2 regions of the Streptomyces sp. NPDC059355 genome follow, and region 2 is predicted to be linked to the other one. Evidence: riboswitches for the same ligand, from Rfam matches in the RefSeq annotation. Region 2 holds a riboswitch; the other holds the start of a gene.

Region 1 (3,401 bases), on a different contig from region 2:
CGTCGTTGACGTAGACGTTCACGAAGCGGCGCAGCTTGCCCTGGTCGTCCAGGACACGGGCGGAGATGCCCGGGTGGTTCGCCTCCAGGGAGGCGATGACCTCGGAGAGGGTCGCGCCCTCGGCGGAGACCTCCGCCTGGCCGCCGGTGTAGGTGCGCAGGATGGTGGGGATGCGGACGTTGACGCTCATGGCGCTACTGCCTTTCCGGGGTTCAAGGGGGGGAGGGGGTGTCCGGCGGATCAGGGCCGGACCGCCTAGACCAGGCCGGCGGCGCGGAACGCGTCCAGGCTCGGGCGGATGGTCGCCGTCTGCCCGCTGTCCGCGGCCACCGCCTCCAGGGTCTTGAGGCCGTCACCGGTGTTGAGGACCACCGTGGTCAGAGCCGGGTCGAGCTGCCCGTTCTCGATGAGCTTCTTCGTCACGCCGACGGTCACACCGCCCGCGGTCTCGGCGAAGATGCCCTCGGTCTGCGCGAGGATCTTGATGGCCTCGACGACCTGCTCGTCGGTGACGTCCTCGACGTAGCCGCCCGTACGGCGGGCGATGTCCAGGACGTACGGGCCGTCGGCCGGGTTGCCGATGGCCAGCGACTTGGCGATGGTGTTCGGCTTCTGCGGGCGGACCACGTCGTGGCCGGCCTTGAAGGCCGTGGAGACCGGGGAGCAGCCCTCGGCCTGCGCACCGAAGATCTTGTACGGCTTGTCCTCGACGAGCCCGAGCTTGATCAGCTCCTGCAGACCCTTGTCGATCTTCGTCAGCTGCGAGCCGGACGCGATCGGGATCACGATCTGGTCGGGCAGCTGCCAGCCGAGCTGCTCGCAGATCTCGTAGGCGAGGGTCTTGGAGCCCTCGCCGTAGTAAGGACGCAGGTTGACGTTGACGAATCCCCAGCCCTCGCCCAGCGGGTCGCCGATGAGCTCGGAGCAGAAGCGGTTGACGTCGTCGTAGTTGCCCTCGATGCCGACGAGGTCGCCGCCGTACACACCGGCCATGACGACCTTGCCCTGCTCCAGGTCGTGCGGGATGAACACGCAGGAGCGGAAGCCGGCCCGGGCGGCCGCGGCGCCGACGGCGCCGGCCAGGTTGCCGGTGGAGGAGCAGGACAGGGTGGTGAAGCCGAAGGCGCGGGCGGCCTCGACGGCGATGGCCACGACGCGGTCCTTGAAGGAGTGCGTCGGGTTGCCGGAGTCGTCCTTGACGTACAGCTTGCCGGTGAAGCCGAGCTCCTTGGCCAGGTTGGCCGCGTCCACGAGCTTGGTGAAGCCGGGGTTCAGGCTGGGCTTGGAGGCCACGTCCGCGGGGACGGGCAGCAGGGGGGCGTAGCGCCAGATGTTGTTCGGTCCGGCCTCGATCGCGGCGCGCAGCGCTTCGGGGTCTCCGGTGGGAAGGTCGTAGGCGACTTCCAGCGGACCGAAACACTCGACGCAGGCGAAGATGGGTCCGAGCTCGAAACGGGTACCGCACTCACGACACGAGAGGCCGGTGGCAGGTCCGAGATCGACAGAGGTGGCGACAGTCTGTGCAGCCATGATGGCGAGGCCCTTTCTCCTCATCTTCCCCATGGCGCACTTCGCCATGAGACGGAATTGGCACCTTCCCTAGCCGGGGACCTCGCTGCTGCAAGCAAGCGCGAGAACCGACTGGAGGGTTGCCGGGGCTTCAACGGGCCGTGTCCCTCTGCCCCTCTGGATGAGCGGTATGGCACCGGTGCGCGCGCTCTGCGGCGCGTCCGGGCATTTGTGCGCGGGGACCCCCGGCATGCGGTGGTCCTTCGCGTTGTTCAAGACTGTAACCGAAGGCCCGGACGGTTGAGACAGTCGTCCGAACCGCGAGATGGATCACTTTTCGGCCGAAACCGCCGAGGGGCGACGGACGACCGACGGACGAGCAGGGAGTACTGAACGTGCTGGAAGAGGTGGAGCGCTGGTTCGCGGACCGCTCCTGGTCCGCGGCCGACCGACCGCTCGACCAGCTGCTGGCCGCCAAACGGGCGGCCGGCACCACGGTCAGCGTCGTCCTGCCCGCGCTCGACGAGGAGGAGACGGTCGGCGCGATCGTCGAGGTGATCCGGCGCGATCTGATCGACGGGCTGCCGCTGCCGCTGGTCGACGAACTGGTCGTGATCGACTCGGGCTCCACCGACCGGACCGCCGAGGTGGCCGCGAAGGCCGGCGCCCGGGTGGTGCACCGCGACGACATCCTGCCGCGGATCCCGGCCGTGCACGGCAAGGGCGAGGTGCTGTGGCGCTCCCTGCTGGCGACCACCGGGGACATCGTCTGCTTCGTGGACGCGGACCTTCGGGACTTCTCCTCCGCCTTCGTGTCCGGGATCGTGGGCCCGCTGCTGACCGAGCCGGACGTGCAGTTCGTCAAGGCGATGTACGACCGCCCGCTCGGCACGGAATTCGACGGGCTCGCCTCCGGCACTCCCTCCGATCCGCTCGCCTCCGGCACTCCCTTCGATCCGCTCGCCTCCGGCAAGACCCACGGCCAGGGCGGCCGGGTCACCGAGCTCGTCGCCCGCCCCCTCCTCAATCTCCACTGGCCGCAGCTGGCCGGCTTCGTCCAGCCGCTGGGCGGTGAGTACGCCGTGCGCCGCGCCCTGCTGGAACGACTGCCCTTCCCCGTCGGGTACGGGGTCGAGCTCGGCCTGCTCGTGGACGCGCTGCACACCGTCGGACTGGACGCGCTGGCCCAGGTGGACGTGGGCGTACGGCTCCACCGCCACCAGGACGGCCAGGCACTCGGCCGTATGGCCGCGGCGATCTACCGGACGGCGCAGCTGCGGCTCTCGCGCGGGCATCTCGTACGGCCCGAGCTGACGCAGTTCGTGCGCGGCCCCGAAGGGTTCGTGCCGCGGACGTACCCCGTGGACACCGAGGAGCGGCCGCCGATGGCCGGGGTCGAGGAGTACTCCGGCCGCCGGGTGGCGTGAGGGAACTGACGTTTGAGCAGGCGGGCCCCGGGCTAGGTTCGCCGCATGGCTTCCCAGGTACTCGTTGCAGCGAACCGCGGCCCGCTCTCCTACGATCTCGGCGACGACGGCACCCTCACGGCCCGGCGCGGCGGGGGCGGACTCGTCTCCGGCCTCTCCGCCGCCCTCGCCCGCCAGCCGGAGGCGCTGTGGATCTGCGCGGCGCTATCGGACGCGGACCGGGAGGCGGTCCGCCGGGGCGTCTCCGAGCCCGGCGTCCGGATGCTGGACATCGATCCCACGACGTACGACGACGCGTACAACGGCATCGCAAACTCGGTGCTGTGGTTCACCCACCACCACCTCTACGACATCCCGCGCGAGCCGGTCTTCGACGCGGAGTTCCGCCGACGGTGGGATTCGTACGTCGCGTACAACCATGCCTTCGCGGTGGCGCTGGCCGAGGAGGCGGGCGAGGGCGCGGCC
Region 2 (3,401 bases):
CGCCGCGAAGTGCGAGCTGTTCCAGCCGTCGACCACGAAGGAGATGACCCCGACCCGCGGGGCGTCGTCGCCGAAGAGGGACAGGATCCGGACGGCCGGGACCTCCGCCAGGCCCTCGCGGACCTTGGCGATCAGGTGCCGCTCGCGGGCGACGAGGTCCTCGAAGCCCGCCTCGGTCAGGGCCTTGCAGGCGGAGGCGATCGAGTACACGCCGATCACGTTCGGGGAGCCGGCCTCGTGGCGGGCCGCCGTCGTGTGCCACTCGACGTCGACGCCGCCGTCCGCGCGGCGGGCGACCTTCCGGGAGGCGCCGCCGCCGGCCAGGTACGGCTCCGCCTGCTGCAGCCAGTCCGCCCGGCCGGCCAGCACGCCCGAGCCGAACGGCGCGTACAGCTTGTGCCCGGAGAAGGCCACCCAGTCCACGTCCAGCTCCTGCACGGAGACGGGGTGGTGCGGGGCCAGCTGGGCGGCGTCCAGGACGATCCGCGCGCCGTGGGCGTGCGCCGCGGCGGCGAGCTCCTTAACCGGCCACAGCTCACCGGTGACGTTGGACGCGCCGGTGACGCAGACCAGCGCCGGACCCCAGGGCTCGCGCTCGGCGAGCGCCCGCTCCAGGGTCTCCACGGCCTGGGCCGGGGTCCGCGGCGCGTTGAGGTACGTGACCTGCGCGTCCCCCCACGGCAGCAGCGAGGCGTGGTGCTCGGTCTCGAAGACGAACACCTGGCAGTCGGCCGGCAGCACGGCGGCGAGCAGGTTCAGCGAGTCGGTGGTGGACCGGGTGAAGATCACTTGATCGGACGGACGGCAGTCGAGGAACCCGGCGACCGTCGCCCGGCTCTGCTCGAAGAGGTCCGTGGACAGCTGGGAGAGGTAGCCGGCGCCGCGGTGCACGCTGCCGTAGTACGGGGCGTACGCGGCGACGTCGTCCCAGACCCGCTGGAGCGCGGGGGCGCTGGCCGCGTAGTCGAGGGCCGCGTAGGTGACCTCGCCGCCGGTGACGAGCGGGACGGTGACGTCCCGGCCGAGCACCGGCAGCGGCTCGGCACAGGCGGGGTCGGCGGCGGCGGCGGTCACGATGTCGGTGGCGGCGGTGTTCGGGTACGTGGACATGGCGGTATCTCCCGGCGGGACAGGCTGAATGGCTTCGGACGGCCCGTACGCGGGTGCACGCGGGTGCACGCATCCCGGAAACGGGTGCGCGGATGCACAGGTGCAGTGGTACGGGAGTTGCCTCGACGCGCGGACGGCTCAGGACCGCACGGAGGGTGAAGAAGGGGCGGAGTCGCCCTATCGCATTCGCTTGCTCACGGAAAAGCTCCTCGAGAGACCAGGACCCCTGGTGTCGAGGGATCCGCGCTTGCCGCAGGCCTTTCTGCCTGCGGCCTGGTCATCACCCGGGGCACCCCGCCACGGAAGGAGGGTTGCCGGACAGCGAGCCGGGGCCAAAACGCTGTCACTCGTGACCTGGTCAGCATCCTGCCACAAGATCCCCCACGCACAAGACCCCGGTCCGCATGGTGATACGCGCGAACCGGGGTCCTGGCCGGAAACGGTCAGGCGTTGCTGGCCGCCACCCAGCGGTCCAGGGCCGCCCGGGCCGCGCCCGAGTCGACGGACTCCGCCGCGCGGGCGATCGCGGCGCGGATCTGGTCCTCCAGGGTCCCCGTGCCCGGGTCCAGGGCCACCAGCGCCGCCGCGGAGTTCAGCAGGACCGCGTCGCGCACCGGGCCCGTCTCGCCGGCCAGCAGCCGGCGGGCGACGTCCGCGTTGTACGAGGCGTCCGCGCCCCGCAGCGCCGAGACGTCGACCAGCGCGATGCCGACGTCACGCGGGTCGAACGACTGCTCGTCCACCCGGCCGTCGCGCACCCACCACACCCGGGAGGTCGCCGTCGTCGTCAGCTCGTCCAGGCCGTCGTCCCCGCGGAACACCAGCGCCGAGGAACCCCGCTCCGCCAGCACGCCCGCCACGATGGGGGCGACCCGCGCGTCCGCCACGCCCGTGGCCTGCGCCCGTACCCGCGCCGGGTTGGTCAGCGGGCCCAGGAAGTTGAACGTGGTGCGGATGCCCAGCTCCTTGCGGGCCGCCGCCACGTGCCGCAGCGCCGGGTGGAACTTCACCGCGAAGCAGAAGGTGATGCCGGCCTCCTGCGCGACCTCGACCACCCGCGCCGGGGTGAGGTCCAGGTTGACCCCGAGCTTCTCCAGCACGTCCGAGGAGCCGCTCGCGGAGGACGCGGCACGGTTGCCGTGCTTGACCACCTTCGCGCCCGTACCGGCCACCACGATCGAGGACATCGTCGAGATGTTCACCGTCTTGGCGCCGTCGCCGCCCGTGCCGACGATGTCCACCGTCCGGCCCGGCACCTCGATCAGGTTGGCGTGCCCGTACATGGACCGCACGAGGCCGTTGATCTCCGCGACCGTCTCCCCCTTGGCCCGCAGCGCCACCACGAAGCCGGCGATCTGGGCGTCCGTGGCCTCTCCGCGCATGATCCGGTCCATGGCCCAGGCGGTCTCGTCCGCGCGCAGGTCCTGGCCGGACAGCAGGGCATCGAGGACGCCCGGCCAGCCGCGGGCCGCCACGCTGTCGCCGCCTGCCGGGGTCGCAACGTTCATGGTCCGCTCCTGCTGTTGATCGGCCACCCGATGTCGGGGCCCACTCGAATGGGAAGGGGTTCAGCCTATCCAGCCCCGGGGACGGCAAAGAGCCCCGTCCGGACACTGGACGGGGCTCTTGCCGTGGCGACACCAGGACTGACCTGAATCAGTCCCTCAAGCGGGATCAGTGGTGGCCGTGGCCGCTCTGGATCTCCTTGTACTCCTCCACCGTGGGCTTCGGAATCTGGCTGTCCTCCGCGTAGTAGCCCTTGCTGAGCTTCGCGCGGAGCTTCTCCATGCGGCCGACCTTGCGCTCGACACCGTTCTCGTCGACCGTCGGGCCGATCTCGACCGGCTTGTACTGCTCGTGCGCGGTCAGCGTGTGCAGCTTGCCCTGGGTCAGCGGCTCGTGGATCTCGACGAACTCACCGTGCGGCAGGCGCTTGATGATGCCGGTCTCGCGACCGTGCAGCACCTTGTCCCGGTCCCGGCGCTGGAGGCCGAGGCAGATCCGCTTGGTGATGACGAAGGCGATGACCGGGCCGACGAAGAAGCCGATACGGGCGAACCAGGTGATGTTGTTGATCGACAGGTGGAAGTACTGCGCGAACATGTCGTTTCCACCGGCGATCAGCAGGATGACGTACCACGTCAGCCAGGCCACACCGAAGGCCGTACGGGTCGGGACGTTGCGCGGGCGGTCCAGGATGTGGTGCTCGCGCTTGTCCCCGGTGACCCAGGACTCGATGAACGGGTAGACCGCGATCGTGGCCAGTACCAGCGGGAAGACCACCAGCGGGA

What was found. A riboswitch is a leader RNA that binds a small molecule or an ion and turns the genes downstream of it on or off. The one in region 2 is predicted to bind S-adenosylmethionine.
Region 1: another riboswitch for S-adenosylmethionine. It lies ahead of thrC (threonine synthase); the one in region 2 lies ahead of ACFXGI_RS15975 (aminotransferase class V-fold PLP-dependent enzyme).

Annotation. Positions count from the first base shown of each region.
Region 1 is NZ_JBHYXN010000020.1:27,679-31,079, reverse strand. Features, by position in the region: gene ACFXGI_RS20155 (MoaD/ThiS family protein) at 1-190, opposite strand, end outside; gene thrC (threonine synthase) at 256-1,530, opposite strand; SAM riboswitch class I at 1,548-1,697, opposite strand; gene ACFXGI_RS20145 (glucosyl-3-phosphoglycerate synthase) at 1,905-2,936, shown strand; gene ACFXGI_RS20140 (trehalose-6-phosphate synthase) at 2,982-3,401, shown strand, end outside.
Region 2 is NZ_JBHYXN010000014.1:51,633-55,033, forward strand. Features, by position in the region: gene ACFXGI_RS15975 (aminotransferase class V-fold PLP-dependent enzyme) at 1-1,110, opposite strand, end outside; SAM riboswitch class IV at 1,349-1,465, opposite strand; gene trpD (anthranilate phosphoribosyltransferase) at 1,554-2,618, opposite strand; gene ACFXGI_RS15985 (cytochrome bc complex cytochrome b subunit) at 2,785-3,401, opposite strand, start outside.